Regions from separate parts of the Paenibacillus sp. MER TA 81-3 genome, predicted to be linked through region 1. Evidence: riboswitches for the same ligand, from Rfam matches in the RefSeq annotation. Region 1 holds a riboswitch; each other region holds the start of a gene.
The links. A riboswitch is a leader RNA that binds a small molecule or an ion and turns the genes downstream of it on or off. The one in region 1 is predicted to bind cyclic di-GMP.
Positions count from the first base shown of each region.

Region 2: it holds a riboswitch for cyclic di-GMP, as region 1 does, so the genes downstream of both, M3650_RS20420 (VWA domain-containing protein) here and ggt (gamma-glutamyltransferase) in region 1, are expected to answer to the same signal.
Region 3: it holds a riboswitch for cyclic di-GMP, as region 1 does, so the genes downstream of both, M3650_RS10755 (CAP domain-containing protein) here and ggt (gamma-glutamyltransferase) in region 1, are expected to answer to the same signal.
Region 4: it holds a riboswitch for cyclic di-GMP, as region 1 does, so the genes downstream of both, M3650_RS23460 (4'-phosphopantetheinyl transferase family protein) here and ggt (gamma-glutamyltransferase) in region 1, are expected to answer to the same signal.

Region 1 covers NZ_JAMAWB010000038.1:24,217-32,509, reverse strand. Annotated here, with positions in the region: gene M3650_RS30700 (methyl-accepting chemotaxis protein) at 1-1,480, opposite strand, end outside; gene ggt (gamma-glutamyltransferase) at 1,584-3,299, opposite strand; cyclic di-GMP riboswitch class I at 3,399-3,491, opposite strand; gene M3650_RS30690 (hypothetical protein) at 4,131-4,289, opposite strand; gene M3650_RS30685 (helix-turn-helix domain-containing protein) at 4,791-5,153, opposite strand; gene M3650_RS30680 (helix-turn-helix domain-containing protein) at 5,463-5,870, opposite strand; gene M3650_RS30675 (arylsulfatase regulator) at 5,960-6,412, shown strand; gene M3650_RS30670 (hypothetical protein) at 6,602-7,669, shown strand; gene M3650_RS30665 (hypothetical protein) at 8,084-8,224, shown strand.
Region 2 covers NZ_JAMAWB010000015.1:49-8,341, forward strand. Annotated here, with positions in the region: partial or broken gene M3650_RS20420 (VWA domain-containing protein) at 1-2,155, opposite strand, end outside; cyclic di-GMP riboswitch class I at 2,304-2,392, opposite strand; gene M3650_RS20425 (GGDEF domain-containing protein) at 2,912-3,499, shown strand; gene M3650_RS32710 (hypothetical protein) at 3,587-3,652, opposite strand; gene M3650_RS20430 (MFS transporter) at 3,624-4,202, opposite strand; gene M3650_RS32715 (Gfo/Idh/MocA family oxidoreductase) at 4,375-4,557, opposite strand; partial or broken gene M3650_RS20435 (Gfo/Idh/MocA family oxidoreductase) at 4,553-4,819, opposite strand; gene M3650_RS20440 (sugar phosphate isomerase/epimerase family protein) at 4,844-5,239, opposite strand; gene qoxA (cytochrome aa3 quinol oxidase subunit II) at 5,850-6,821, shown strand; gene qoxB (cytochrome aa3 quinol oxidase subunit I) at 6,849-8,293, shown strand, end outside.
Region 3 covers NZ_JAMAWB010000006.1:259,165-267,457, forward strand. Annotated here, with positions in the region: gene M3650_RS10750 (class D sortase) at 1-570, shown strand, start outside; gene M3650_RS10755 (CAP domain-containing protein) at 685-1,773, opposite strand; cyclic di-GMP riboswitch class I at 2,055-2,146, opposite strand; gene M3650_RS10760 (SdrD B-like domain-containing protein) at 2,254-6,633, opposite strand; gene M3650_RS10765 (phosphatidylglycerophosphatase A family protein) at 6,943-7,515, opposite strand; gene M3650_RS10770 (GerMN domain-containing protein) at 7,795-8,293, shown strand, end outside.
Region 4 covers NZ_JAMAWB010000019.1:97,910-106,202, forward strand. Annotated here, with positions in the region: gene M3650_RS23455 (non-ribosomal peptide synthetase) at 1-2,544, opposite strand, end outside; gene M3650_RS23460 (4'-phosphopantetheinyl transferase family protein) at 2,569-3,279, opposite strand; cyclic di-GMP riboswitch class I at 3,367-3,456, opposite strand; gene M3650_RS23465 (helix-turn-helix domain-containing protein) at 3,566-4,078, shown strand; gene M3650_RS23470 (transposase) at 5,031-5,942, opposite strand; gene M3650_RS23475 (lipoate--protein ligase family protein) at 6,666-7,547, opposite strand; gene M3650_RS23480 (hypothetical protein) at 7,589-7,846, opposite strand; gene M3650_RS23485 (YciI family protein) at 7,834-8,088, opposite strand; gene M3650_RS23490 (LTA synthase family protein) at 8,207-8,293, opposite strand, start outside.

The DNA of each region.
Region 1 (8,293 bases):
ACCGCTGCCCGAGGCGCTTCACGATCTCCGCAAGCTGCAGCACTGTATCATGGATGGCGCCCATCTGCTTCGTCATCGATTCCATCGATTGATGGCCTTCCTGCGCGCTGTCGGAGGCATTCCCCGCTGAATCAGCCACCTGACGGGCATTCAAGGCAATTTGTTGCACGCCAACCGACACATCATGAATGGATTGCACGCTATTTTCTACATTGCGCACTTGTTTCTCCGTGCCATCCGCTACTTCCTGAATCGTAACGGCAATATGCTCGGTCGCCTTGCTCGTATGCTCCGCATTGGCGGAGAGCTCTTCAGCGGACACTGCCACCTGCTGCGCCGTGGCGTTAATATCCACAATAAAGCTGCGTAATTGCCCCACCATCGTGTTGACCGCCTGTGACAACATCCCCACCTCATCCTTGGTACGGACGGATATCGGTTCAACGGTCAATTCGCCAATCGACACCTGCTCCGCTACAACAGCCACTTTAGCAATAGGTCTTGTAATACTGCGGGATAGGATGATTGCGATGAACATGACCAAGATAGTGACGAAGAGCATGATGACCGTAACATTGGTCTTCATCGAAGATACAGCCGAGGTAATGGACGTTTCCGGTATATGCAAATAAAGGCCGTACCCAGTAGCCTGAATCGGGGAGTAGGCTACCACGTAGGATTCACCGTTATCTGTATAATGGTAAGAAGATGCCTCATTCTCCTGCTTCAGCAAAATGCCGCCTAAATCCGAAGCAAGCTCAAGTTCGCTCACTTTTTTTCCGAGCCATTTCTTGTTCGGATGCAGCTGAATCTGCCCCAAATTGTCGACTATGATCGGATAGACCGCTCCGTTATCGATGTACAGATCCTGCAGAAAGCGATCGGCGAACGCCTCGAAGTTAATAAGACCGGTCAGCACTCCGATGACGTTCTCTTGCTTCCCTTTGACCGGCGATGCGACGATAATGGAGCGCTTGCCTGTCGTCTTCGCCAATATAACGTCGGTATAGCTTGATTTGCCTTTCAATCCGTTCTGGAAAAATGGACGCTCAGACAAGTCGATGCCGACACTGTCTGGGAACGTATCCGCAATTACGATGCCGTCTGAACCTATATACGTATTGCCGTCAAACACATTCGCACTCTTCGTAAATTGTTGGATAAACTCAGCCTTCGCCGCTTGGTCAGTTGAACGAATGTCTGTAGTGAGGGACAAAATGTCCATTTGCGACATGCGCTCCGTTAACCATTGATTCATAATAAGCGACGTACTTGTAACTAATTTCACGTATGATTCTGTTTGTTTGTCTACCAACTGCTTCGAACTGAACTGATATAAATACAGGGATGTAAGCAGCAGCGGAATTAATGCGACGATGAGAAACCACGCCGCCAGCTTATTTCCCAGCTTCCCGGTAAACCGTGATAACAACCCGTTTCTAGCCATCGCTTTGTTGAGAAACGGTTCCAACTTTCCCATCGGTTTCATCTCCATTTCCTACCTCTAGCGCCGTCATTGCGTTGCGACGGCAGCAGACTGCCGGTACCTGCCCGGCAGTCTTCCGTCTCACACATCCATTTAATTAATAGCCTAGCGCCGCTCCTTCGCCCCGCGGATCGGCACCGCCGAATTTGACGTTGGTGTCCGGATTAATCAGGATGACACCTGATTGGCCAACCGTATCCGTGTATTCGGCAATCGGCTGCACCGGATGGCCGCGCTTCACGAGTTCATCCCGTACCGCCTGCGGAACGCGTCCTTCCATCTTCAGATCGTTCGACGAGGATCCCCAGTTGCGTCCATGCAGCCATCTCGGCGCTTCGATCGCATCCTGCACTGTAAATCCGAAGTCGACAATTCGCGTAATAAGCGCCGTCTGTGTCTGCGGTTGCCCTTCGCCGCCCTGCGTGCCGTACAGCACATATGGCTTATTTCCTTTTAAGAGCATCGCCGGATTCAACGTATGGAACGTGCGCTTTTTCGGTTCCAGCTTGTTAATATGGTTCGGGTCCAAGGAGAAGAAGCTGCCCCGATTTTGCAAAATAACGCCGGTGTCCTTAGCGACGACGCCTGCACCGTAGTCAAAGTAATGGCTCTGAATCAAAGATACGGCGTTGCCGTCCTTATCCACGAAGCCAAGCCATACCGTATCCCCTTTTGGATCGAGCGGCTTGACGGATTCTGCCGCTTTCTTCATATCAATGCGGGCAGCCATGTCTTGGCCATGCTGCTTAGACAACAGCTGGTCAAGCGGAATATCAACGAAATCAGGGTCAGTCAGCCACTTGTCTCGATCGGCAAATGCCTGCTTGGTAGCCTCCACGATAACATGGTAATAATCGGCCGTGCCTTCCCCCATACTCTTCACATCAAAGTTGTTCAAAATGTTGAGGATAGACAATGACGCCATGCCCTGCGAGTTCGGCGGAACGTTGTACGCTGTATATCCGCGGTAATCGACAGAAATCGGCTTCACCCAATCCGCTTTGTGCTCGGCAAAATCCTTCTTCGTCAGCACTCCGCCATTTTCCTGAATGTCCTTGACGATTTTATCGGCGATTTCACCTTTATAGAAGGCGTCTGCCCCTTTGTTCGCAATTGTCTGCAATGTCTTGGCCAAGTCCTTCTGCACCATGACTTCACCTGGTTTATAAGCTTCCCCGTTCGGCTTCAGGAAGGTGTCACGGAAGCTTTCGAAGCGCTGCAGGTTTTTCAATTCCTTGTCGCTTGTATCTAGATTCAGCTTCGTCCAGTACTCCTGATTCGGCGTTACCGGGTAGCCATTTTCCGCATATCCAATGGCCCGTTCCAGCACTTTGTCCCATGGCAAATGGCGGTCCATCGATTTTTTAGCATATTCATAAGCTTCTCCCCAGCCAGATACCGCCCCCGGCACAGTGTTGGCCGCAAGATATCCGCGCGATGGGATTTTGTCATACCCTTTATTTTTATAAAAATCGATGGTGACGTTCTCTCCCGATCGCCCGCTCGCGTTCAGCGCCTTGACTTCTTTCGTCTTGGCGTTGTAGATCAGCCAGAAGCTGTCTCCGCCAATGCTCGTATAGTGCGGGTAGACGACGGCGAGCGTGGATGCGGCCGCAATGGCGGCTTCCACGGCGTTGCCCCCATCCTCAAGCGCTTGCAGAGCCGCCGCGGATGCCAAATAGTGAGGCGTAGTTACCATTCCGTTCTGAGCCATCGTCGTCGGACGGTTGGCTGCACCGGCTGCTGAGAAGGAAGTCACAAAAAGCAGACAAGACATTAGCAACATAGACCACTTTTTAAAAGTAAACCGCATGATTACGTCATTCTCCTTCCATCGTGTGCATATTGTAGAATCAAGAAAATAAAAAAAGGCGCCCCCATTGTCACCTTCTTCATCATAAGAATCAGGATGGCAGGCAACAGGCTGGCATCGTCTGCCGGAAGGAAGACATTAGCCCCTGTAGCTTTGCGGCACATTCTCTCGAACGGTGTGCCTTTTTCTGTTATTACATGCTTATTTTTTCATATATTCATATACATAATTGAAAATTATCTTCTTCTTCGAAACCTATCACTCAGAAGCGGCCGCTCCTTCACTATCATTTATCGGTTATTGCAGTGAAATTATGTATATTGCATGCCTCACATTTCCAAGATTGTCATATATCACGAGTTGTGATCAGTAACGAAATGTTCCGTTCGTGCAGTGGCATCAGACGACAGTGATTCGCTTCAACCGCTCCTTTGCTTCATTCTCCCCTTCCATCAGGAGGAAGCGGCTCCTTTTATGCGGTCGGCTCACTCTCCTCATTGGCTTACGTCATGCCGTTCGCGCAAGATATGACCGTCTGTCTTTTCCGTAACATATCCCTCCTGTGTCATGTCATTTGTGTATGATATTACGTGTACCTTTTCCTCGACGTTATCACTCCTGATTATATGGGAGAGTGCACATAAGGGCAGGGTAAGGACAGGGCTCATAAGCCTTCTCACCGAGTACCGCTTCACAGTACTGCCTCAAGCCTTTTGCAAGAGCCCCAAAGTCCAATTGAGCACAATAAATCAATATGTCCAAGTCGTGCACAACAACACTAATTCCTTGCAATACACTCAGTCGTGCACAACATATCTGCAATACGTCGAATCACGTGCATTTCACGAGTGCAACGGAACCATAGGGGTTCAGACTCGCTCCAGCTGCCACAACGAGCGCTTCGGGACCGCGCGCGTTGCCAAGCTTTGGGCAGTGTAGCAGCCGAGCGCTGCTTATCGGTGACCAAGCGTATTGAAGCAGCACTGCCATTGGAAAACATCCAATGGAAATTCACATGTTAAGCGGAAATGGTGCAATCCACTGGAAAACCTCCAATGAAATCAGTCCTAGTCCGGTGAAGCAGCCGAATATTAGGTCATTTGACTGTACAGTATCCAATGGAAGTTTCCTTTCTCCACACAACCTCATCAATCTATTGGACGAAATCCAACAGACAGAAGCACAGCAGCTCAAAACGCACAAAAGCAAGAAGCATTAATCTACATATGAGCATCGATGTTATCCCTCCTGATTGTATGGGAGGGTGCACATACGGACAGGGCATATAAGCCTATCACCGAGTGCCGCACATACAGTGGATCCAGTACAGTTGCAGGCCATTTTCTGGACCTGGTCGCTGGAAACTCAGCAGATACAATAGAAGCCGCAGAACATCACAGTCATGATTAAAAAGGAAGAAAAGCTGTCATCTGAATGAAGGGGAAAGTGAGACGATACAAAAAAGAGGCCTTGCGGGCCCCTTACTCCATTTTATGTATTCATTCTGCGGTCAAATGTCGCGAGCATATCTGTGGCAATGCGATGGACAAGCTTCACGTCGTCCGGTTCCCTGCCCTTAAGCAGCTTCACATGCAGCTCAAGTGTACCGGCGATACCGAGACGTTCGGCGTCTACGTTGGCTGTATCGAACGCGAAGAAATCCTCAATACTTACGTCAAGCGCCCGAATCATCCGCTCTAGTGAATTCAACGAAATATTAATGCTGCCGCGCTCGGCACCTCCGATGTACGAAGCCTTCATTTCACATTTGTCTCCGAGCTCCGCTTGGGTATATCCTTTGAACTTGCGCAGCTGTCGAATCCGATCTCCTAAAAATATTTTCAAGTCCGCCATTCCGTTCACCTCATCCTAAGCATATAAGAAAGCTATCGCGATCAAAATACCATTATGAATGCCATTATTGTTTTTATTATATATAAATGTTATTATGTCAATATAGAAGTAATATATGTCTTCGAGGTATTCATACCCTCGATGGTATCCTTCCTGGCTGTATGGGAGAGTACACATAAGGTCGCGACACGGAAGCCTTATCACCGAGCGCTGAACTTGGCCCTCCCGCGACTGGACTCTCACCGGCAAGAAGATGCGTGCTTCTGGGCACGCCAATCCAAAAAAAAGAGGCTTTGCAGGCCCCTTCAATTATGTATTCATTCTGCGGTCAAACGTCTCTAACATATCTTTGGCAATGCGATGGACAAGCTTCACGTCGTCTGGCTCCCTGCCCTTAAGCAGCTTCACATGCAGCTCAAGTGTGCCGGCGATACCGAGGCGTTCGGCGTTTACGTTGGCTGTATCGAACTGGAAGAATTCCTCAATGTTTACGTCAAGCGCCCGAATTATCCGCTCTAGCGAATCCAGTGAAATATTAATGCTGCCGCGCTCGGCACCTCCGATGTATGATGCTTTCATTCCGCATTTGTCCCCGAGATCCGCTTGGGTATATCCTTTCAGCTTGCGCAGCTGTCGAATCCGATCTCCTAAAAATATTTTCAAGTCCGCCATTCCGTTCACCTCATCCTTAGCATATAAGAAAGCTATGGCGATCAAAACACCATTATGAATGCTATTGTTGTTTTTAGTATATATAAATGTTATTATGACGTTATAGAAGTAATATATGTCTTCGAGGTGATCGTGTGATACCTAGAATCCACAACGTTCAGGACGTCGTGTTGTGTAATGAACGGGATGAACACCTATGGTACCAATTTAAGGCGATGTACATGCTTGGGAATGAACAAATCGTTGTGCTTCATAAAGGGGACTTCAACTACGGATTCGAAATTATGGACCAAGACAAGAGCAGTTATCTTCAACAGCTGTCATATCATCGAATCAGCATATTAAAAAAGAAGTATCCCACCGTGTTTCACGACCTCCAAGAATCGACCATCACACACACGGCTCCGCTAAGGCTGATTGCCTTTACGTACAACGAATTCAAGACAAAGAGCAATTATCGCATATGCATTTCATTCGCATCGGACGAGCACCCGCTCGATGCGTACTCCTTTTTCCTGCAAACGGGTGCGGATTATGTGCATTTCCTGAAAGAACCTAAGCCTCCAGATGAACAAAATGACGACTAACCGACGCACCAAGATATAGACCCGCCCTTTCCTAAGGTGTGCGGTCTATTTCATTTGTTCTGCTATGCTGTGCATCAATTATACAACCGCAAGAGAAGAAAAATAGATTTATCGTCTTGTCTCACCCACATGGCTCATACAATGATCTTGTACACCTGCGCCTTCATTTATTTCAAAGGAGGGATATTCATGTCTTGTACACAGCCTGACAAACAAAAAGTCGAATTAAGCGCCGTACCGGTACCATCAGATATTTCAGGAGCGCGAGGAAGTGGCAGAAGACGGTTGTTTATTAGCGATAATCCCGAATCGATTAATGACAGCGTGCCGTTCGTCAACCATATGGCCACGGTATGGCATGATACGGTAAAGGATAGCAACAGCGTATCGTACCGCGTGTTTCTGTGGCATTATAATCGGTTGGACATTCCCGTGCGGGCGGCGGTCACGGTCAGCAATGATGGCGTTGCAGATAGTACTAATATGATTCAAATTTCCAAAGTAAGTGTACAGGAAGTGTTGCATACAGAAAATTTTCTTGCAGCAGGATTGTGCATGGCCAAAGCCCTCATAGGCGGGACATGGAATATTCGCCCTCCCGTGGACAAGTCAGTTCAAGGCGGAGACATTGGCATCGTATACGAAATGCAAATGAATCCCAATACATTAAGCGGTGCTGTTGTGGAGTTTACAGTGAAACAGAAGAAGAAAAGGAAGAGAGCGTTGCAGTTTATGGTACGTTCGGTATTGGCCAACCATGATTGTGCAGAGCTCAGAACGCACCGGGAGCCGCCTGTAACGCCGAATTCTCCCCACCCGCGAGGCTCTTGGGATTTTGCGGACATTCGGGGCAACTCGATTTCCTTTGATGTAAGGCAAGGGGAGCAGAGCGTGAGCATCATGGGCAAAGGGAATGACTTTCTGTACAAAGCAGCCTTAAGCTATGACCCGGAACACGCCTTTGATAATAAAGGACAATATGGCTCCAAATATAAAGTATCGGTCCGTCTTATCAACCGCACGTATAAAGCGAAGCAAGTGGCTGTTTATCTTAATCCGCGCGGCGGAGCATTTGCAGGGGCCGTCAAAATAAAGGGCGTCACGTACGGGGTGCCGATCGTCAAAGCGCCGAATGAAGCTTGTGAACTCATGAATGTAACGGTAAGGGCTCATAGTGTACTCAATATCCCACTAGAGATTGCCATTGCCGGCGCGGCCTCCTCTCCAATCGCTATCTTGTGCAGAACCTTGAACTAGGAGGCAGTGCAGGGCTAGCGGCAGGTGGTGGTAGGTTATAGGTTATAGGAGTGGCGATAGCAGGCGCTGGGGCAGCGGTCCTTGCGACTGAATCCAATCAAGGAATCCAGCAGTTTTTATGGCTCTTAACGAGTACTTACTATTAGCATGCTGTCTCTGCTCATTTGTACAGTAATGCCTTTGCACATTTAACTTACTATGCTCACATCCATTGGATTTCGTACAGTAGATTGTTGAAGATGAGCGCCGAGAGGGTGCTTCCATTGGAAATGGTACAGTCAAATGGCCTCAAGTACGGCTCTATCACTGAAATAGGGGGATTTGATTGGAGATTTTCCAGTAGAATGAACCATTGCCACTTGAAATGGGAACTTCTATTGGATCTTTTCCAATGAACGAGCCGATTCTCAGCGCATGCCATGCTACGCCCGGCTATCCGTTCATAGTGCGCGCAGGCCTTCCATAGCGCACAATGCGGCTCAAGCGGCGCGGCTAGCGCAGGTTGCCAATGCCGCAATAGCGCACGGCGGCCTTGCGCACAGCGCGTGCCAATAAGACGCGCTACACAACGGTGATAGACCACATCCCATAGCGGAATGCGGTCTATCTGGTTCAGAGCGGGCG
Region 2 (8,293 bases), on a different contig from region 1:
AGTAGAACGTGTACACATTGCCTTCTGCTTTAAAGGTGTAGCTATCACTTTCCTTCAACGGCGTGTAACCCGCTACTTCCGCGGCTGTCAGCTCCACCGTTTTACCTGTTACTCCGTCTACGGTCGTGGCTTCCGCCAGGACTTTATCCGTGCCTTGCTCCAGATAATTCACGGTCAGCTTTTGCGTTATTCCTTTATAGTAGAAGATATGCTCTTGGTTCGCTTCAGCCGTGAACGTGTAATCCACTTTGTCTGGCTTCACCACGCTATATCCCGCTACGGTCTCCGCAACCAGCTCAACTGTGTCGCCCGTTTTGCCTGATAAGCTCTTCGAAGGATGTACCTCTTCGGTTGTTCCTTCTTTATAGTACTTTACGGTTACGCTTTGCTCACTGGCGGCATAGTTGAATGTAATGGTTACATTCTTGCCAGGCATCACGCCAGTTACACGACCATCGCTTACGTTCAAGCCGCTTCCTTCACTGACCACGACATCCGTGAAATGATACCCAGAGAAAGTCTTGCTGCCAACGTCTACGGATTCCCCCGGTGCTTTATCCACTGCACTTCTTTCGAACACTTTATCTCCGGCTTGATGCACAAGGGTCAACTTGCTCGGAGCATCTGTAAATCCGAACCAAATGATTTGTGAAGGCTTGCTCAGCGTCAAATCAACGTTTGTAGGATTCGTACCGACCTTCAAATGATAGTTATCAGCCGATGGCGCAGGTACAGAATACGACTGACCTATATCAAGCGCTTTGTCCCCGTTAACCTTGAAATAATCGCTGTACAGTTCTTCCGCCAAATCTGGCCTCTCGACGACTTCTCCATCCGCATTGACCGGAGTTCCCTCGGCATTGACCTTATAGCCTTTAACGAGGATGGATCCTTTACCGAAGCTTACTTCCGGCACTTCGAAGTCCTTCGCTGTGGGTTGGCTATTCGCGTCCGTATAGTTCATCGTCGTCTTGCCATTCGTCGGATACAATTTGCTCGGATCCGGATTCTTCGACAGATCCATCAACACTTTGTAGGTCAGTGTCGCCGGGGTGCCTTCTACGATTTTGCCGACATTCCACGTAAATGTCTCCGTAGCCGAATTCCACGTCACCGTGCCTTGTGAAGCCTTGTAATCCTCTTCGCTCAGAGAGCTGCCCTTCATCTTCAGGTTGAACATGTCACCCATTGGATCGGTAACTTGGGCGTTCTCGGCCGCAAAGGCAATTTTGCTTGCCAGTTCGGCAAAGATTTTCTCAAGCTCCGAACTGTTGGAAGAGTAGTAGCCCTTATTCTGACTGTTGGTCAGGACATAGGTGGCATTACTGTTACTGCCGACATCAAGACCTATGGAATAGATGTTAACGCCGGAATCAATAACGTGCCTGGCTTCAGAAATTGTACCAATGCCATTATCTCTGATGTTCCACTTGTATCCATTCCACCAGTCGTAATCGAGTCCATACTCGTACCGCCCTAATCCATAACTTGAGCCTGATCCAATAACGTTGTTGTAGTTGAAATTCGAAAGGATAAAATTGTATTTCCCGCCAGGCCATGTATGATTGGCTGCAGTAGAAGCCTTGTAACTGTATGTAGGTTCGCCATCACTTAACAGCACAACGACCTTGTTCTGAGCAGTGCTGCTCTCCAACAACGTGCGGGCACGGAGAAGGCCTGCTTGTATATTCGTCCCGCCGTCTGCTTTAATACCTTGAATCGCTTGTTTTAAGGCATCCTTTTGGTCGGTCCCTTTAAAACCGGAAACTTCTTGATATGACTTATTGAAAGTAACGACGGCTATTCGTGTCCTAGAATCCTTGACAAGCAAGTTGTCAACAAACTTATTCGCTGCATCTCTGGCTTTGGTCATCCGCTGTTTATCGTTCATGCTCCCGGACTTGTCAATGACGAGAACGACATCGGAACCGCCAGATTTGAGGTTTTTCCCCTCAGCTGTCAGCGTAATCTCCCATTCGCCCTTGGTCCCGGTGGGCTCAGCGCTCTTGGTCAGCTTGACCGCCCCTGGATTAGGCCAAATCAGATCCCCCGAGTTCGCGGCTGCCGCTGCGCTTGGAAGGGTATTGGGCATAAACCCGAAAAATACCGACAACATGCACAACCATGTAACGGCCAATCTTAATCTACGTTTCATGTATCCACCTCATTTTTTCATTTAAATCCTCCTTTGCCTTTTCTACTTGCCTCCTCATTCTTATTTATATAGCTCTACGGAACGGAAATTCCGTTGAGTTGAGAACTCCACATAAATAAAAAAGCCCGGCTACATTAACATAATTGTTAAATGCAGCCGGACGATCATTAGTCAGAGCGACTATTAGACTCCAAAGCTTTGCGACCTAATCTTTCGATTAGTGTGCCGTATTATATTGTAAACAGCAACTAACTATGAATCGAAAATAAGCCTCTAAACCTAGTATTTAAGAACTAACAAGCTCAATATATTTCACGAGTACCTTTTTGTCAATGGGGTTATGAAAAATTTTTCATGCCCACTCTAACCTCAATCCCTCGCTCCAAAACGGGCATCACTCCTCGTAATAGAACTATAAAGAGCACCTCAATCAGATGTCGCTATCGTAATACTATCGAACCAGATACGTCAAGCAGTTACGGAATAAATCCACCCCTCATCTCCACCGGTGGATGATTTTCTTTATTCTTCCGGTTGATTAGTATAAAGGCTGATAAACGTGTTCCGCCCTGCTGCTTCTCTTAGATGCGGATAGCTTGTTATTTTCGTGGAGAAATATCATTCAATTTATGGGGAGAATGTTATGACATGGTGAAATATAAAGGAAGAATCATACTAGTATTGATTATAGTGGCAACGTCATTCTGTTTTTATAATTATAATTACTTCTTCGACGATTACGGTGAAGAACTTTACATGTCCACCATTATTCTTTTTGCTTTTTTGGGATGGCGATTAGGAAAACGTTATGATATGGCGGTCCATGACTCCGAGAAGGATGCACTCACAGATATTTATAACCGCAGATATATCATGGATGCGTTCCCGGGACTGCAAAATACAGCAGACAAACGACTAGAAAAATTATATATCTTTCTAATCGATGTTGATAACTTCAAGTCAATTAATGATCGGCTCGGTCACAATATCGGAGATCGCATATTACGGCAGGTAGCCAGAACACTTAGCTCCGTCGTTCGCAGAAGCGGCTACGTTGCTAGATGGGGAGGGGACGAATTTTTGTTAATCATCCCCTGCACAGATGAATCAGGTATGAAGCTGCTGCAGAATCACCTTCAGCGCACTATTCATGGCTGTATTGACGACAAAACCGTACAGGTATCTTGCTCATTCGGTCATGCCGTATACCCGGATGAGGGAGAGCATCTGTATGATCTCATCTCGATAGCAGACTGCAGAATGTACCATCACAAAAAGCAATCACGCCACACAACAGAACGTATAACCCAAACACTCATTCAGCTTCAATCTGCAAAAAGGTAATCTCTCATCAAGCCACACAACCCCAATAGGCTCATTAAGCTTGAATCGCGGTTGCGCCGCCTTGACGCTTCGCTTCCAGTTCGCCAATCATTGGGCTCTGACGCCGGACTTCCATTCACCGTAGTCAACCGTATCTGCCAGCATCGTGAACAAGAGGCCTGCTGTAAATCCAATACCGACATTGCCTATACGACAGCATCGACATTAACGCAATGCCAACCACTACCAAGCCGCCCAGTTGACCGAATATCATCCGGACCGAGTTGACGACCGTACGTTCCTGCGAGTTGCTCGTCATGCTCGGCAAGAGCGATGTCAACGGCAGATTAATTGCCGCATACAAAATACCGAGTGTAATGTAAGTAATGTGAGCGTATACAAGTTTGCCCGTGTCGCCGAAGTCCGGTGTCATGAACGTCAGCACCGCAACGATGGCAAACGGTACCGCGAGCCAGAGAAAATAAGGCCTCGATTTACCCCACTTCGTGTTGGTGCGGTCGATCAGCACCCCGATGATCGGACTATCGAAGGCATCGATTATCCGCGCCACTAAGAACAATGTGCCGATTGCTGCCACATTCAATCCGTACACATCTGTATAGACGAACATCAAGTACATCGTAATCATCTGAAAGACGAGGTTGGAAGCCGTATCCCCGAGGCCGTAACTAATTCGTTCTTTCCATGAAACCTGGTTTCCCATGAGGTGAACCTCCTTCATTAATCCCTACCGTAATTGCATGGCCTTCTTAAAACCGGATTCCATATAAGATGTAACCCCTCACATTTATGATTATAGGGATAGGATTGCGCTGCCTCTGCATGATAGAATATCCCGCCCTCTACTTATACAAGTAGAGGACGAGATCATTTTATTAATTCAGTATCACTTCTTTGCCTGTTCTGGCAGATTCATAAATAGCCTCCAGAATCGTCGTCACGACATAGGCCTCTTCAGGCTTTACCAGTGGTTCTTTATCTTCAATAATAGCCTCGAGCCATTGTCTGGCTTCACGGTCCGCCTCGGTTACCTCTTGGGAGCCGTAGTATGGGAGCATCGACTGTAATGGTTGAATGAGAGCTGTTCGGTGTTAACACGTGAATCACGTCAATGGTGACATCTTGTGTCAATTGTTTATAATCCGTATATGTCTTCGCCCCTGGAACACCATATTGCTTGGCAGCAATTTCGGCACGTTCTTCAATGATGTCGCAAAATGCTATCATTTCTGCAAGATCTGTCAATTTGGCCAAGTCTGGAAAATGCTTTGCATGGGCGATTCCACCGCAGCCTATAATCCCTATTTTTAATGTGCTCATTCTCGTCTCCCGTTTCTTACAGCTTTAAGATTGGAATAGCTTAGAGATATATTTATAGCTGATCTCGACACTTTCTAGCTGGTTCTTTTTCGTCCAATCTTGCTCAATAAACAGGTATCTGGCTTCCGGTTTACTTTTAAACGCTTCCACAATCACGGGAATGTCCATGATGCCCTGCCCGGCCTCCGTGAAATAATCTATTTTGTGCAGCTTGACCATCAATTCCATATCAATATTGGCATCGTAACCGATTACTTCAAATAAATTCATCGGCTTCACATCAGCAGGCAAGTCTTTCTGATGAAGAAGGTCGCAGCGGTCCACCAGCTTCTGCAAATATTCAATAGGATCGACTCCGCCTCTCAATGCCCAATACGTATCAAATTCAACTTTTACGAGATCTTCAGCCGTATTTTCCAAGATGATGTCTAGTACATATTGATTGTCAAATTTCTGGAACTCTTCAAAATGATTATGGTAATACAGCTGAAGTCCGTTTTTCTTAAACAACTCACCGGCTATTACACTTTTTTACTCGTCAATGCTTTTTGGGAGAACGAACTGAATTGGGGCCAGAAACGGGGTGCCTATGATTGTTTGGAAAAAAACGGAGTTATCAACAAACGGTTCATAACGTGCGGTAAGTGGTCAAACTAAGGCCCCATCTGTGTTCCTCCAGATACGAACGCATATACCCTAAAACTCGGGTCTTTTTTAGTGAAAAAAGTCACATGAAGGCGGTTTAATTGTTACAATATTGCGAAGTGGGGGTCTTGCAGCACCAATTATGAACAAAATGAAAAGTCGCCGTAATCGCAAGAATTTACGAGAAAACGAGCTTAATTGAGAGATAAATGTCATGGAACACCCGGGTAGATCTAAAAACAATGGTTTTTCATGGTAAATATGGTGCACTTTATGTGCTGTTTCTAAAATAACTTCTCACTAATATAGATGTGATCAAGTTTATACGACATTTGTCATTTTCATAGCTCATCTAAAGCACATCTTAGAGAGAAAGGGGTACGTTATGAAGAAGAAAGGGTTGTTAATCAGTTTGTTTGCAGCTCTTCTTGTCCTCTTGACCGGGTGTAATTCAATAGCTGTTCTGAACCCGAAAGGTCCAGTGGCCAAGACACAGTCTGACGTCATTATTTTTTCCATGATTGTTATGGCTGTGGTATTGCTTGTCGTCTACGTCCTTTATATTTACATGTTAACGAAGTACCGCGCTTCCAAAGCGGCACCGGATTACGAGCCGCCGCATATGGAGGGCAGCAAATGGCTGGAGATTACATGGACTCTGATTCCGGTCATTATCGTCATTATTTTGTCCGTGGTCACGGTTCGCAGCACCTACGCGGTCGAGAAGACGCCTGAAGGCTATGAAAGCGATAAGCCGCTCATTATTTACGCCTCATCCTCTAACTGGAAGTGGCACTTCAGTTATCCGGAGGAAGGCATTGAGACGGTCAATTACGTCAACATTCCGACGCACCGTCCAGTAGAGTTCCGCTTGTATTCGTTTGGACCGATTACTAGCTTCTGGGTTCCTCAGCTAGGTGGTCAGAAGTACGCCATGAGCGATATGGTGACGAGGCTCCATCTCGTAGCTGAACACGAAGGATCATTTGTAGGCAAGAACTCCAACTTCTCAGGTAAAGGCTTTGCCCACATGGAATTCGAAGTATTGGCGATGTCACCTGCCGGCTACACGAAATGGATTGATGAAGTGAAGCAGACAGCTTCCGAATTGACCGAACAAGAGTTTAATTCCTTGCTGGAAGCAGATCATGTGGGCCGGAAGACGTATACTTCCACACACTTGACATTCAGACCAGCGCCAGAGGGAGAACATGGAGGACATAACCATGGAGCTCCTGCCGCTGGCTCCAATGAAGGAACGGATAAAGAGATGGATCACTCGACTATGGATCATTCCAACATGGACCACTCCGAGATGGAAAATCAAGAGGCCGACCATTCTCAGCATGGCAACTAGAACGAACCAGAAAGGAGTTCTTTGAGTATGAAATGGGACGAATTTTTCGTTACCGGTGAACCGATGATCTACGGCGCTATGGCCAGTATCGTCCTCGTGTCGCTAGCCATCCTCTTCTGCTTGACCTATTTTAAAAAATGGGGCTATCTATGGCGTGAATGGCTAACTACCGTTGACCATAAAAAAATCGGTATTATGTACATCCTCAGTGCGTTGATTATGCTGTTCCGCGGCGGTGTAGATGCGCTGATGATGCGTACACAGCTTGCCGGACCAGACATGAAGTTCTTGGACGCGCAGCATTATAATGAAGTATTTACGACTCACGGTGTCATTATGATTTTATTTATGGCGATGCCGTTTATTATCGGCTTGATGAACGTCGTGATTCCGCTCCAGATCGGGGCGCGCGACGTCGCATTCCCGCGGTTGAATGCAGTCAGCTTCTGGCTGTTCTTCGCCGGAGCAATGCTGTTTAACATTTCGTTTGTTATCGGGGGATCTCCCGATGCAGGCTGGACCGCTTACTTCCCGTTGGCGGGCATCGAGCTGAGCCCATCCGTGGGCAATAACTTCTACTCTATTGCCCTGCAGATTGCCGGTATCGGTACGCTGATGACAGGCGTCAACTTTATTGTGACGATTCTGAAGATGCGTGCGCCTGGCATGACGCTGATGCGTATGCCAATGTTTACGTGGTCTGTACTTATTACATGTGTCATCATCATTTTCGCCTTCCCGGTCTTGACGGTAGCATTAGCGCTTATGATGTTCGACCGCATGTTCGGCTCCCAGTTCTTCACGATGGCCGACGGCGGTATGGATATGCTATGGGCCAACCTGTTCTGGGTATGGGGTCACCCTGAGGTATATATCGTAGTCTTACCGGCGTTCGGTATTTATAGTGAGATTATCTCAACCTTCTCACGCAAAAACCTGTACGGCTACAAATCGATGGTCGTCAGTATGATAGCTATTTCGCTCTTGTCCTTCCTCGTATGGGCGCATCACTTCTATACGATGGGTCACGGCGCCATGGTTAACGGATTCTTTTCCATTACCACGATGGCAATCGCGGTTCCGACAGGGGTTAAAATATTCAACTGGCTCTTCACCTTGCAGAAGGGCAGGATCGAGTTCACGACACCGATGCTGTATTCGCTCGCCTTTATTCCAATCTTTACGATCGGTGGCGTAACCGGCGTTATGCTCGCGATGGCGAGCGCCGATTATCAGTATCACAATACGATGTTCTTGGTCGCTCACTTCCACTACGTGTTGATTCCGGGCACAGTATTCGCGGTTATCGCCGGTATGTACTACTGGTTCCCGAAACTGTTCGGCTTCCGGCTCAACGAACGTCTTGGCAAGCTTAGCTTCTGGATTATCGCGATCTCCTTTAATGTGACGTTCTTGCCATTGTTCTTCTTGGGGCTGAAAGGCATGACACGTCGTATGTATACTTATTCTGA
Region 3 (8,293 bases), on a different contig from region 1:
GTGGAACAACAGCGAGAGTTGCATTTGCTGACCGAATGGGACGCTATTCCGAAGGAAAGCTCTTACGCGGATAACTTGGCACAGCCTCTACTCTCTAAAGCATCCCTCCCTACATCTGATGTACGAACTGCAGAATCGGATCCAGATCCTGAAGTGATGATAGACGGCATACCTTTATACGGCGCCATCTCGATTGAGAAAATCGATTTGCGGGAGCCGATGCTTGCGGGAGCCACAGCACAGTCGTTGAAGCATGGAAGTGGGGTCGTAGTGCCGAATCGCACGCCGGGCACAACGGGGAACTTCGTTCTAGCGAGTCACCGCAGCCAAACATTCGGACGGCACTTCAATCGGCTTGACGAACTCGAAGCCGGCGATGAAATTAAGATCGAAACGACGAACAACACTTATGTATACAAGGTGAATAAGAAGTTTATAGTCGAACCGGAAGACTTGTCCGTGCTTGATCAGAACAAGGATGACAAGCAATTGACGCTGATTACTTGCGAACCGATGGATAATCCGACACATCGGCTCATTATTAAGGCCCTTCTCGGTGCTGAAAAGTGACCCTTTTGATTACGCACTTAAAGTTGGGCGGAAAGCTGCAATGAAAGCCGCCACATCTTATTCATGCGGCGGCTGTGCGTGCTTGTCCGTAACATGCTTGTCCGGAGCGTGGCGTCAAAGATTTGGAGTATAAAAGTTTTGCGTGTAGAATACATTTGATTTGCCCCCGAAGGATATCCCGACGCCCAGTTGTTCATATTCCCCCATTATATTTTTGCGGTGCTTGCTAGAGTTCATCCAGTCCTCGTGGACAAAGATGGCACTTGTCTGGCCGGCTGCAATGTTTTCTCCAGCCACTTTGTAAGTGATGCCGTCCTTTTTGATCCGATCGAAAGGTGTTTTTCCGTCAGGGTCGTTATGGTTGAAAAAATTTCTGCTCTTCATATCTGTGCTATGTTTGCGTGCTGTATCCGCAATAACATCGTTCCACTCGTATGGTTCCTTGCCGTAGCGCACGCGGATAGCATTGGTCAGATCGAACACTTCCCGTTCAAAGCTTTCACGCAAGCGTTCACTAGGCGTACCGTAGTATCCTTTAAACGCTAATTCCGTTTCCGCAGCGATAAGCTGAATCGCCGTAACCGTGCCCTGCTGGTTCAAATCGTAAAATACGGTTGCATACAGGTCGCCAACTCGATGAATGCTCAGCTTGCCGCCGTTGTCTTTGTAATTATAATTGGTGTTCCCTTTTTTTATCTTGGTGAGTGCGGGGCCGAGTGCAGCTTCCACCTCTGATTTCGTCGAACCAAATTGAATGCCGCTCGCGGATGTCCAATCTTGGGCGTTCGTGTAGAGAGCTACTACTTTGCTGTTATTTACGCCGACTTGCAAGTACCGCTTATAATTGTGATTGTAGATAAACCATTCAAAGCCGTATTCGCTTACATCTTTGCGGGCTGGTTCTCCTAACACATCAATCAAAGCTTGTTCGCTCATGCCGATGGATACGCCTTGCACAATGAAATCAGTTTGGTTCTTCGAACTTGACTTCACAATCATCTGGGTATAATGGTCAGATGAGCCGCTTGATGCAGTCGCGGGATGTTCATTGGCTGCATGTGCTGATTGAGAGGAACAGAACAAGGCCGCAATCATAATGGTGACGAATAAGGGTACATACCACTTTCCTCGTTGTGTATAATGCTGTCGTCTGTATACCACAGCGTTATTAGTGCCTAATATTGAAACAACACGTTTCGACATAATACCATCTCCCATTCTTTTAGAGGTTGTTCAAAAAGTCCGCTGCTCATGTAGTCTCGCCTACACTGCGCTGCTCCTTACAAATTTTGCGGAGCAAAACTCGCTTCGGAAGCATACGCTTCGAGTTCCTGCAACCTTCTCGGTGCTGACAACCGGCCTTTTTGAACACGCACTTTTAAGATTTATGCTTGAATGAGATGAATAACGGTATGTTAGGGCGACGACAAAAAGCGCCGCCCTAACGGCGGCGCTCAAATAAGCGCGACGACAAATGTCGCAATTAGGGCAACCCGGCTGTCATCGCATGTATACACATGCATTAGACCCGTGGCTTTGCGTCCTCTGCTTTCGCTAGAGTTTGCCGTTATCCATTTCGAATATCAATGTAACTATTTACACTATATATGAATCAGAAAAGGTTGTACATACTATTTTGGGCAGTTACAAGCCGTGAGGCATCTTTCCTTGACGGCTATTTGGTTAGCTTTGCGCGAACAATTTTTTTCGTGCTAACCATGCGACGAGAGCTAACGTGCATAAGATGACACCGATGACAGGTGTAACAGGGGATTCTTCGCCTGTTTGAGGCAGCGTATCCATATTTTTTGGTTTGGATTTTGGCTGTTCATCCGTTATTGGCTTGGAGTCGGTATCGCCATCTATCTCGGTATCATTAGCGTCATCGTTATTTTCATCTTGTTCTCCTTCAGTGTTGTCTCCTGGATAATTGACATCGGAAGGTTCATCTCGTTCTGAATCCGGATTAGATGGCTCAGACGGTCTATCAGGCTCCGTCGTTGGATTCGTTGAAGATGAACCTCCTCCGGAATTGCCTGAACTATCTGACCCGCCTGACCGATCAGGATCGGGATCTGGGCCTGGTTCCGACGGTTTGCGAACGAGTCCCGCATCGATTGTCATGTTATGCTCACCTTGGGCGAGAGTGACGACATCAGTCCACCCGTCCATATAAGCGTCGGAATCAAGCGCTCTATCGTTGCCCGCGCCTTTCACAGTGAAGTTGTAACCGCCCGGTGCAATGAATCTAAGTTTATACACGCCTGCATCCAAGTTATCGAAGAGATAGTATCCAGGTTTGCCTGATTCGTACACTGCGCCGGTAACTGTGTCTTTATATACCGTTTCTGTCACCGTTGATCTTAACCATGTGCCGTTAGTATCGTACAGTTGTATGGTAATGCCGTTCATGCCAGTATCCTCGTCGTCCTGAATCCCATTGCGGTTCGTATCGAACCAGACGTAATTACCGATGGAACCTTTATTAGGTTCAACTGGATCTACCGGATCTACAGGGTCTACCGGGTCGCGAACCAGTCCCGCATCGATTGTCATGTTATGCTCACCTTGTGCAAGAGCTATGACATCTGTCCAACCGTTGGCATCAGCATTGGAATCGCGTACCCGATCTTTGCCTTCGCCTTTCAAAGTGAAGGTATAACTGTCCGGTGCAATGAATTTGACCTTATAATCGCCTGCATCCAAATTGTCGAAGAGATAATATCCTGGTCTGTATACATAGTCTGTCACAGTCGGATCATACACAGAACCCGTTACTGTAGGATCATACACCGAATTCGTGACTGTACTGTAGTATACGGAGCGGGTCACTGTGGAAGTGAGCTTCTTGTTGCCTTCATTGTTGTACAACTCCACGGTAACACCGTTGATGCCAGTATCCCCATCGTCCTGAATTCCATTGCCGTTCGTATCAAACCAGACATATTTTCCGATTGCTCCCTTTTTCGGTTCAGGGTTAGGCGGGAGTTTTCTCTTTACTAATCCGGCATCGATGTCATGGCGTTTATCGCCTCTATTGAGCTCAATGATGTCCGTCGTGCCTTCTGGCTTGGCGTCGGAATCAAGGTTCCTGTCATCGCCTGCACCTTGTTTAGTGAACCCCGTATACTCTTCTGGAAGATGGAATTTAACGAAATATTTACCTTTATCTAGTCCTGTAAACAGATAGTAGCCTGGGTTCCCTTTATGATCGTCACCTGTCAACGTGGCTTCCAGAAGTTCCTTACTGACGGCGTCATATAATTCTACTTTGACGCCGTTGACGCCTAAATGGGAATCATTCGTCTGAATTCCGGTGCCGTCTTTGTCAAACCAAACATAATTGCCGATCTCAGCCTTCGGACTATTCTTGATTTTAATTCCTACCTTGAGCGGTTCGGCTGGCAACAGGTCGGTATTTGTGTCGGTCCGTGAAGCCGTAAAGCCGAAAGAATTCCATGCGATCTCCTCATCTCCGACCGGTGCCCCAACAGGCGACCGCATCGTCCATTCCAGCACTTTCGTTTCCCCAGGTTTTAAAGCAGTTTGCTGCGCAAACACGAATTTCAGAGCTTTTACCGTCGTCAGATCTTGCGGCGGTTCGGTGCTCCACGAGCCCGTCGTCATGGATACATTGTTACTTGTACTGTAGTAGACGTCCACATTCTCGTACTTAATCGCCTCTGTTAAAATAGGGCTCCACTTGCTGTCACGCGGTGATCTGTCAATTACGCCGATATCGCCTTTACGCGGAAGAACATCAACGATCGTTACCTTTTTTACGTCAACAGTACCGGAGTTTTTTACTTCCAGCTTGTAGTTGATTTTGCCACCGGATGAGACGGTTCCTATAGCCGGATATTTGGACCATTGTCCGTTGTCCAGATCGCCTTGCACATACTTCACCGCTTCAAGATTGGTAGCCGAATTAACGTTGATTGTTACATTGCTATAGACGTACCATTTGCCATCTTTGAACTTTTGGTTGTCAAAGTTTTTAGGGAAGCTGTTCACATAAGTTTGCGTTGCCGATGTAACTTCCACTTCATTATCGATCGCGCCTGTCGTTACGCCTGTGCTCACATTGGCGTCGAATGTAATGATGAGCGTCTTGTTCGGCTCCAGAGTAAAGGTGTCTGGACCCCACGTCCAAATGAGCTTGCTTCCTTGGCTGTTGAGATCTTCTCGTTTGAAATCTGGAGTTGGCACAGCGCTTTTTTCCATATCCAACTTCCAAGAACTTTCTACATACTCCAGCTCTCGCGGCAGCAAGTCAGATACGATCGGATCTTTAAAAGGTACGCCGTTCGGGCTTTTATTCGTCACTTTGAGTGTATACGTGACTTTGTCGCCTGGCTTGAATGAGGAGCCATTAGCATATTTCTCCACTTGAATGAACGGACGTTCGGCAACGGCGAGAGCCTTGATTGCATCCCAATGCTCTTTCCGTTCCGTACCATATCCGTATTCCAACTTGGCATAGTTAATGATCTGCTTCCATTGCTTGTTGTGGAAACGAGCCTCTTCATCGGATGGCAGACCATTTTCCTCGTCTAAATATCCATATTTGTTGTCGGGAAATTTTTGATTTAAGAGCGGGAAACTTCCATATTTGTACCCGTCTTGTTCCACGTCCTTGTAAGACGTGAACGTATAACGCAATTGCAGTGCATTTTGTTGCTGGAAATGAAGCGGAACATTGCCGAATACGAGCCGAATACCTTTAATTTCCTCAGGCTTTACCGAAGGGAGATCTTTGGCGTCTACTCTATACTCAGAAAGGAAGGATAGGGCGCTTCTCCAAATTTTCCAATCTCCTTCATCGGGTTCAGGATTTGTCGTATATTCCAAGCTGTATGAGCCAAGCTGCTCTCCGGCAAATCTAGGGAGATCGATAAACTCCAAGGTCATGCCCATGGGTGTCATGTCGGTTATCTTCACATTGTCCAACGGCACGTTGGCCGAGTTGCTGAGACCTCCGATCGAATAGGTGACTCCCTGTCCTTCTGATAGTTCTTTTTCCGCGCCGTCCCAGATCTGTTTGTAGATCCACATGCCGCCATTAGGTTCTTTTATAAATCCGTGTTTAGCCTCAGCTTTGAGATTATCAAGCGGATTTTCGCCCAATGGCTGCAAAGAAGCCGCAGCTTTATTTGTTACCCCGGAACCTTTATATACGACTTTGCCATGTTCATCAATTATTTCGACTGGCGGGTCGTCTTCAACAAGTTCAAGCACATTTTCTGGATAAGACACGGTGACGAGAATAGTTGCGGAACGATCTTTTGGTTTGTTGTTCAGCTTATCGGCGTCGATGTCCCATGTCAGTGTTTGACCCTTCTGGGAAGATGGCGCAGGTTCAGCCTTAATGAACGCAGCTGCGTCCGGCAAAATGTCGGTAATGGTCACATGGCTTACGTTAAGATTTCCGTATTTTTCTGAATTGTTTTTTCCCTTTATATCTTTGAGCGTTATTTGATAGGTGACATTAGTTCCGGGCCGAGGTTGAATTCCCTCAACGGGAACGACCCGCTCCTTTACGAGCGCCCATTCTGCGGAAGCGACTGCCGTGACGGCAGCGGTATTGAACTCGACAGGCGTGCTGTCAGGGCTGCGTTTAAAAGCGACATTTGTTGAAGCAGTCGTCCCGTTAGGCATTGTATAGTTAGGGAAACGAGCGTTGACCTGCAATGTTCCTGTCTTGCCGGACGCTGTGTCAGCTTTAAAGGTAAACGTGACCTTGCGCTCCTGATCGTCATACTCTCCTAGTGCGAATTCGTCGCCTTTAATGCCTTTCCCATCATCATTAACGAGTTCGACACCTTCGGGCAGGGGGAGTTCGATAACAGCACTCGAGAAATCTCCCGTTGTACTGGAAAGACTGTAATCGATCGTATAAGTAAACGTCTTTCCAGTCAGCACCTCTTGTTCGTTCACGCTCAACCTGATGATGCTGCCATCGCCTGATGCATCATTGGCATGTGCCGCTGCAGGGGACAGCACGACATTCAATATAAGCACTAACGCCCATACAATGGCCTGAAACTTCTTGATTCTCTTCATACGGATGGTTCCTCCTTTCCTCGATTTTCATTTCTGAACTTGGTAACGCGCTGAATCTCGAAACTAAGGCCAATAATTGCAGCACACCTCCTTGAAATAGGGACAAGTCGCGCCTGCATCATGGCTTTCGCTTCTTGTCCATGAAAACGATTGGTTTCACCCGTATCCCAAGGCGCTTTCCTACGGTATATTAAATGATCCATCTATACAAAATCTGAAAGGTGGATTGAAATTGCGTATTGTTAGGCATCCGCACAAAAAAAGCTGATGATCACCGCAACCGGTTTTCATCAGCTCTATTTATCGTGCCTATTCATTTTGCCGCAATTGCCCCATTTCCTCTTCGCGTTCGGCCTGCTTCCTGTGGGCGATTCTGCTGCTGGCCGCAGCCGCGATGGCACCGACGATATCATCGAGGAACGTGTGAATTTCACCGTCGCGTTTGTCGTTCAGCTTCTCCAGAATGCCCGGCTTTACTTTATCCACATAGCCGAAGTTCGTAAATCCGATGCTTCCGTATACATTGACAATCGAGAACGCCAGCACTTCATCTACGCCGTATAAGCCTTCGTCATTCTCAACCATTTCCTGAAGGGCGGGAAACAGCTTGCCTTCTTCAGCCATAATATCGAGCTGGATACCCGTCAATACAGCGTTCTGAACTTCACGCTTCTCCAGCACCTGCTCTATATTGTATATACAATACTCCATTGTCAGTTCCGGAAAATACTGCTGTTGCAGAAACATAACGAGTTCCGCGATTTTATCAACAGTCACGCCCCGTTTAAGCAGCCATTCGCGCGTAGCGTTTTGCACTTTTTCACTATCCAAGCTGTACGGTTTAGTCGCTTCTCGAGCCATTGGTTCGATCGGTTGAGTCATGGCAATCACCTCTTTTTCTTTCACTTCCATATTATTTCTTCAGATGGGTACTCTTATGTATACGACAAAGATACACCCAATACCTTCATCCTCTACTTAAAAGAGGAGGAAACAATTTCCTTGAAGAGCGTGTTCAAAAAGGTGACTTTTTGGACAACCTCTCTAAAATCCCTAAAATCGTCATGTTTTGGACAGCCATCTCGTATACATAGGACAAACGGGAGGGGAACGCATCATAGTCACCCCTGACGAAATCGTCATTAAGGAGGTGTTTCGCATATGATGCGGACACGAGGATTACGACAAGGGGCGCTCGCGGTCGTGCTGACACTGCCTTTTTTGCTTAGCGCTTGTGGAGGAAGCGACGGAGCGATAGATCAGCCGCCAGCTGATGTGGAGGCGCAAATGTTGGCCTCGACGGAAGCAAAGACCAGCTTGCTCGGGACAAGCCCGTCTCTGCAGGATGAAGCGCAATTGAATGCCAACATGACGGTGTTCGTACAGGACCGTCACGGTTATTTGGCTCCAATCTCGTACCAATGGGATGCGGACAATACGAAATCGCTGGCGCAAGCGTCCATGGAATTGCTTGTGGAGGGAGGCATGCATAAGGATAAGCTGCCTTCTGGATTTACAGCGACGCTCCCCAAAGGGACAACCGTAACGAACTTGACGCTCAAGCCGGATCAGAAGCTCGCTATTGTCGAGCTGTCGAAGCAGTTTGCAAGCTATGAACCGGCACAGGAGCGTAAAATATTGGAGTCGATCACGTGGACGC
Region 4 (8,293 bases), on a different contig from region 1:
TCCGGCGTCTAGCTTTCCCTTCACCTGGTACACGAGCGGTATGTGATAGGCCATGCCGACTCCGCCCCGCTGCTGCAGCGCGAACATACGCGTCTGCGCCGGAGCGAGACGATAATGCGGCTTCGCTTCCGCTGGCTCAATCGCCTCGAACCGTCCTGCTTCGCCCTCATCGATCAGCGCGGCCAGCTTGCCGATGAACGGATTCGCGAACAGCTCCTTGAAGGACAGCGTGACACGGAATGCGGCCGCAATCTTCGCCTGCAGCTGAGCCATCTTCAACGAGTGCCCTCCCAGTTCGAAGAAATGGTCCTTCGTTCCGATTGGCGCAATGCCGAGCAGTTCCTCCCACATGTACGCGAGCTTGATTTCCGTCTCGCTGACAGGCGCCGTATAGCCGGCGGCAGCCCGCTCCCGCTTCTCTGGCTGCGGCAGCTTCGCCCGGTCGATCTTGCCGTTAATCGTAAGCGGCATCCGGTCCAGGAACATGAAATAGGCAGGCACCATATATTCCGGCAGATGCTGTGACAGATACTCCCGGATTTCGGCCGCCGTCATACCGCCTTCCGCCACGATATAGGCGCAAAGCGCCTTCTGACCCGGAGTCTCTTCGAAGTCGATGACAATCGCTTCCGTCACTTGCTCGTGAGCATGAATTTGCGCTTCAATCTCACCGAGCTCCATCCGATAGCCGCGAATCTTCACTTGGTGATCCTTGCGGCCTACGAATTCAATACTGCCGTTCGTCAGCATCCGCACAAGGTCACCCGTCTTATAAATCCGTTCCCCTTGCACGAATGGGCTATCGATGAACTTCTCCTGGGTCAGCTCCTCCTGATTCAAATAGCCGCGCGCAACGCCCTCGCCGCCGACCCACAGCTCGCCTACCGCCCCTATTGGCTGCAGCTTGCCGTACTCATTCACGACATAGGCAGTCGAGTTCGTAATCGGTGTACCGATGGGTATCGTCCCATCCACCTCGTGCTTTAGCTCGAAAGAGGTGGAAAAGGTCGTATTCTCGGTCGGACCGTAAATATTGGATATCGCGATTGGCGCACACTCTTTCGCCGCGCGGTAGAAATGCTTCGGCGACATCAGTTCTCCACCGACTAGCAGTTGGCGGAGCGGAGCGAATATGCGCGGGTTGCGGTCCACCAATTGAATGAACAGCGCCGTCGTCAGGAACATAATCGTCACGTCGTGACGGATAATGGCTTGTTCCAACTGCTCTGCATCCAATATCGTCGTTTTATCAACCAACACCAGTCCCAATCCGTTCAAGAGCGAGCCCCAGATTTCAAAGGTCGATGCATCGAACACCAGCGATCCCGTCTGCAAAATGCGATCGTCTTGGCCGAACTTCACATAGTTCGTATGTTTGACCAGCCGGATGACATTACGGTGCGTTACCATCACACCTTTCGGCCGGCCCGTCGAGCCTGATGTGTAAATGATATAGATAAGATCCTCCGGCTGATTGACAGGGGACAGATTATCCTCCAGTTCAGTGGCAAGATCCGGGTCGTCGATGATGACGCGTTCGATTGCACCGGGTAAATAATCGGCCGCTAACCGGCTCGTCAGTACCAATCGAGTGCCGCTGTCCTCCAATACGTATTGAATGCGGTCCTGCGGGTGATCGGGATCTAGAGGGACATAAGTTCCTCCTGCTTTTAAAATCGCTAGTATCCCTATGACCATTTCCGCGGTTCGCTCTGCCATAATACCGACGGTTTGCTCGCGGGTCACCCCCTGCTTCCGCAGACGGCGGGCTAATTGATTCGCCTTTTTGTTCAATTCCCGGTATGTGAGCTCCCGCTCGTCTTCCACAACAGCAACTCGGTCTGGAGCTTGAAGCACCTGCTGTTCGAACAGTGCCTGTACCGTGAAAGTCTTCGGATATTCCACTTGAGTCCGGTTCATATCATGAATCAACTGTCGCTTATCTTGTTCCGTCAGCATTTCCAACTCGCCGATTGTTTTCTGCGGATGCCGTGCCGCCTCTTGAAGGAGCTGCAGGAAGTAGACCGCCAACCGTTCTATCGTCGTTTGCTGGAAGTGATTTTGTTCATAATAAATCGTAAATATCGGTGATGTCACACCATCTGCGCCAGCATATTGAAATCTGCCGTGCAGCCCGCTTACGTCTTGGTCCTTCGGAAGCTCGGGACAGATTCCGGCGCCGCACCAGCAATAAGTCGCAACGCCACTGTCCTCTAATGCTGCTGAGCAAGTCACGCTCACTGTGTCAGCGCAGGACGACAGACTGTCATGAATGCTCACGATGCCAGCTATCGTTACGTCGCTCTGGCTAACTATGGTATGAGCGCCTTTGCCGTTCTCCGATCCCACAACATGAAGGGCCACTTGTTCCGAGTTGTAAAACCGAGAAAGCAGTGCAGCCCAAGCCCCGCAAATAACGGATTCCAGCTTGACGGAATGCTCGCTCGAACGCTCGGTCAAGAGGCGTACCGTATCCGCCGGCAGCTCAAAAGAATGTGCGTCGTGTCCGACCAACTTTTCCACTGTCAATTGAATTGAAGCCAATCTATGTCCACTCCTTTATCTCGTTCAACGATAAATCATAAATCGATGAGTCAATTGTTCCACTGTTATGTATTCTACTTGCTCGGCGAACTCTGCATGCTGTGCACAAACCGCCATACTATAGCCTGCTTCAACCCCGGAGTATTGTTTTACATAGTAATCGTCAACACTCCATACAGGATCGCTATGCGGTACAGCAGCGGTTTCTGTCACGATTTCGAGCAAGCTCGGAAGCATGCCGAACCCCGTTCCGATCGCCTTGAGACAGCTCTCTTTCGCCGTCCAAATGGTGAAGAACCGTTCCTGGCGCGCGCGATCACCGTCTGTACATGTGAGCATATCCCACTCGCGCGGCGCGCATATAAGACGAGCCACATCCATATCCCACTCTCTCATTCGTTCGATATCAATTCCGATTGGCGCGTTATCAACCGCAGCCACGACGATATTTCCTGAATGGGAGACGTTGAAATAAACGGGATTCCCTTTAAGATAGGGCTTGCCGTATTCATTGGTGCGAAAAAAAAGCTCATCGTTTCGCTGTCCCAATTTTCGACAAAGCAGACTGCGGACCAGAATATCCGCGACGACCAAGCGCTGCCGCTCCTTATGCTTACGGAGCCTGTCCAGTCTTTTGTATTTTTCAGGAGTAATATGCGGGATTAGTCTGTCAATCAGCCGGTTCATCTTATCGTGAGGAGAACCACCCTCCAATTTCAACATGACAATATTCATAATCCGATTCATCCTCTAAACGCAAAAAAAAGACTATTGTCCCCAATAGCCTCGTCACCAAATAAATGTTGATGTACCGCAACATAGAATGGCAACCCGGCCGCCATAATCCGCTTGCTGGATGTTAGGCCCGAGGCTTTGCGTCCTTACCTTTCGATAAGTTTGCCTTTATCAAGTTATATATTTCGGTTTTCATACGTATTTGTTTACACATCCACCCACTGGAAATGAATACCTTTGTTCATGAAGACCTATACTAAAATAAAATCTCAAGTGAGTGAGTATGATGAAAAAACTATCTATCTCCAACAATCATGGCTGGGACGAGCCAACACTAGAACAACTGGCTTCCAGCTTAGACGATGTTCAACTCGCCAATCGAGTGCGGGCCATCCAACTCATCATGTCCGGTGCTTTCGCCAAAGACGTAGCCGTGCAGTTGGGCATCCATCGCCAATCCGTATCCGTTTATGTCAAACTGTTCAACGAAGGTGGCATGGAGCATTTACTTGCCCGCAGCCTCGCTCCAGGCAAACCAAGGTTGCTGTCCCAGGAGCAGGAACGAGAATTGATTCGTCGTATCGTCTCCACTCCTTCGCCTTTTGCTCAAGGGGCTTCTCATTGGAGCATGCGCGATATTCATGCCTTGCTGCAGTCAGAATTTCATCTTGAAATGTCACGCACTGGCATTCGCGACATGCTGCGTCGATTAGGTCTAAAGTATACAAAACATGGTTATAAACTTGAGAAACAGATAGAACATCCAACTCAAGACCCATATAATACATCGGAACGTTAAGATGAAAACTTAAACGCCTACCTTCATTTTACTTTCGATTTTTCGACAATGCAAATCAACTTATGTCAAAAAATGATGAATTTTCGGTTATTTTAAGTTTTTTTGTGCGATACAATGCGCTTTGGAGCAGAACAATTATCCAGTTCCATGTTGTTTTCATGAGCGATAGCGATAATGTGATAAAAATGTGAACACTAACGTTTCCGCCCTTTTCCAGAACAGAAACAAGACCGCCTCTCTGAAGCAGACGGTCTTATTTTCCTATCCTACCATTTACCTATTCCATTTGGTGCTGCTGCACCCTAGACCTGAACACTACGTTCCACGGTATACAGTCTACGGAATGCGGGTCTACGGTCTACGGAATGCAGTCTACGGTCTATAATGCGGGCCTACAGACTACGCTTGAAACGCTGTAATCCTTCAGGTATTACGTTCATAGTAGGATCCTTTCTTTTAGCACTTAGCTCCACTCTCCCCTTAGTTCAGAAACTACATTAAGTTGATACATGGCGATACCAGCGCTTGTGCTTGATTATAGCAGCACCTTTTCATTTTCCGAAAAGTAAAAACTTGAGAGCTACAACATAAGATGAATATTTCAGAAAAAGATTTTCAACATAAAGAACGCCGAAGGAGTAACGAGCGGAACCGTGAAAAAGTCACAACTAAAACCGTCAAACAGTCACAAGAGGAACTGTGCTAGAAATACTGCCAGGACGCTCAATCATCGACAACCGGAACGGTGCTAGTAATACTGCCAAGACGCTCAATCATCGACAACTGGGACGGTACTAGAAATACTGCCAAGACGCTCAATCATCGACAACTGGGACAGTGCTAGAAATACTGCCAGAACTCTCAAACAGCCGCAGTTGAAACGGAATAAACTAATGAGGTGTAACACGTTTCGCAATAACGACTCGTTCAAGGTGCGACGCAATCAAATATGTCATGCTGCTATTTGTATGCCTGAAACTAAGGGCTCCTCAAATCGGGTGCAAGAAGCAGCTGAGGAAGGGGAAAGCACAGCCACGCATAAGTACAATAGTTGCTCCCAAGCGGACGTATGTTGGAGAGATGTATTGAATCGAAAGCAAAATTCATCCAGGTATGCCTGAAGATATTTGGCGCCTATCCCGTGAAATGTGTCGTTCATCCAGCGCCACGCCAGTTTGAAGGATTGATATAAAGGACTGTTGCGGCGAACCTGGAAATTGTGTCGGATGATGGATGTCTCGGTAGCAGTCTTAGCAACATGCAGATCAGCGAAGTGTTCGCAGTCAGAGCGGAGCAGCAACTTGTTCGAGTGGTGAGTTGGCTCCACTAGCTTCATCTTGAGTTCGCCCGTTTGTCCGTCTGGCATGACGGATTCAGCAACGATCAGAGGGCATTCCCGAGGGTTAAGTTGTCTAGAAGGATGATGGCCATAGAAGGCCACAAAGCCATGAACTATCCCTGCCAGCGGCCGAACGGTATCACCACGGCTAATCGCGGCTCGGATCTTATGCAGCATCAACCAAGCGGTCTTGTATGTAACCTCGATAATCGAGCTGAGCCGAACGGCGTTGATGCCGATATCGGAACGAGAGACAAGCCAGAATGTAGTAAGCCACTTCTGCAAGGACGTGCGGCTGCCTTCCATGACCGTGCCAGCGATGAGCGATGTCTGATGGCGGCAAGCGCGGCACTCGTACAGTGGAAGCCGGCGTGTCCGGATGACGTAGGCATGGGCGTGCTGACAGCGTGGGCAGACAAAACCATGTGGCCACTTCAAATTATATAGGAAAGAGACGCAAGAAGATTCGTTATGAAACTGACGCTGCAACTCTTCCAATGTATCGACAGATTGCAATGCCTCCATAAAGTCATCCTCCTCGTCCCGTAATGATTTGGCCTAACTTAAAAATATATGTTCCTATACTCATTATACAGAACAAATGTTCGTTTATCAAGTTTATTTTCTAATATTATGAAATATTCTCGTTTTCAGGGGAACGTTATGCTGTTCTGAATAAAGGGGAGAGTGATGCAAAGGAGTGAACGAGAACCCCTTCTCAAGGAAGAGGAAATTAACACACTAGGATGCAGGCGAAATATATCTCCTGATGGAAGGAAAGAGTGACGCAAAGGAGAAAACGAGAACCCCTTCTCAAGGAAGAGGAAATTAACACACTAGGATGCAGGCGAAATATATCTCCTGATGGAAGGAAAGAGTGATGCAAAGGAGTGAACGAGAACCCATTCTCAAGGAAAGGGAAATTAACACACTAGGATGCAGGCGAAATATATCTCCTGATGGAAGGAAAGAGTGATGCAAAGGAGTAAACGAGAACCCCTTCTCAAGGAAGGGGAAATTAACACACTAGGATGCAGGCGAAATATATCTCCTGATGGAAGGAAAGAGTGATGCAAAGGAGCGAATGATGTCACATTCTCTACTAATGATTCAAATGAGATTGCTGTAGTGGTTGTTATATGTGTTATATGTGTTATATGGGTTATATGGGTTATATGCAAACAAGGGACCGGATATAATTATCCCATCCCTTGTTAACATTTTTGCGAATTGTTGCCACGGACCAGCCTACGGCGCAATCCCATACCGGCGCTGGAACAATTCCATCGTCTCCCGCACCTGATCTGGCTCTGGCAGCCACAGCTTGGCTGCGGCTTCGGTCAATCCTTGCGCCGTCTGCCGAGTGCGAATGACGCGCTTCACCGCCTCCGTGAACACCTCGGCCGCCCCGGAACCGAGTCCGGCCGATTCCTCCAAGCTGGCCGTGCTCTCCTCTGTAACGACGGGGTGATCCAGTCGTTCCGCTCCGGCGGCCGCTCGCTCATAAAACGCGCGCACCAGTTGCGTGCTCTCCCGTCCTGAGCCTGCGGCGATAACGAACGCCTGCACGATATACGCGTGCGCTTGCCTCCTCTGGGCAATGCCGCAGAACTTGCGGCCGCCAATGCTGAGATCGAAGTCGCCCGGGCAGTAGGCACCTTCGACTTCGCCCTTGTCCACCCGACAGCCGGTCTCGCGGAGCGCAAGCTGAATCAGGTGGTACATCCGCTCGAAGTCGCTGTGAAAATGCTTGTCTCCCCGCTCATGCTTCGGCAGGATGAGCGAAATGTTGACGACGCCTAGGTCGAGCGGCACAGCCGCGCCGCCGGTATTGCGCACGCCGGTCGAGTACCCAAGCGAATGTAGCCAGCGCTGCGCTTCCCCGGCTCCGGGCAGGCGGCTGTCGCGCTGCCCCATGACGAAGGCACGGGGATGGCGCCATAGATGACACAACGGCGCACCGCCCATGCCCACATGCCTACATAACAGCTCATCAAGCGCGAACGGATAGAGCGCATCCTCTTCCGCAAGATCATTCGTCCGATCCAGCAGCAGCAAATTATCCAGCCCGTCGATGACATCGCCATCTTGTTCTATGTTTTCTATGCCGTTATCCGTCAATCGGTTCATTTCATCCATCATGTTGAGCCTCCAGGGCAGGAGCGGTTTTTTTACTCCGTTGCTTTTGTTGCTGTTTCTTTTGTTGCTGTTTCTTTCGTAGCATTTGTTACTTTCGTTGCTTTTGTTTCTTTCGTAGCATTTGTTACTTTTGTTACTTTTTTTACTTTTGTTACTTTTGTTACTTTTGTTACTTTTGTTACTTTTGTTACTTTCGTTGCTTTCGTTGCTTTTGTTGCTTTTGTTACTTTCGTTGCTTTTGTTTCTTTTGTTTCTTTGTTGCTAACGTTCCGTACTTTTAAATTTTCCACTCTCGCAAGTTGAGTTGTCTTACGCCTTCCACCACGTACGGATCGTTCTCCGCAATCTGCCGAGCTTCCTCCATCGAGTCGGCGATGTATACGACCATACCGCCCGAACCGTCACCGAATGGACCTTTGGCAAATAGCTTGCCCTGCTCCTTCAGCTTGTCCAAGTAATCCAAATGCTGTTGGCGAAACGTCTGATTTTTGGATGCATCTTTCATTTCCAGTATTGCTGCAAAGTATGCCATGGTAAGATCGTATCTCCTTTTTCAATAAAGTAGGTATCCGATTCTTCCTTTAGAGTACACCACATCGCCTTGTCTGAAAAGCCGAGGTTGCTGCCGACTCGGCGCAGTTCATTCGTTCCTATCGTTTTGGCAATAGTTGAACGTATTCGTCCGATAATTTCATCAGTGACATTATATAATCATAGTCCTTGCGATATGAACTCTG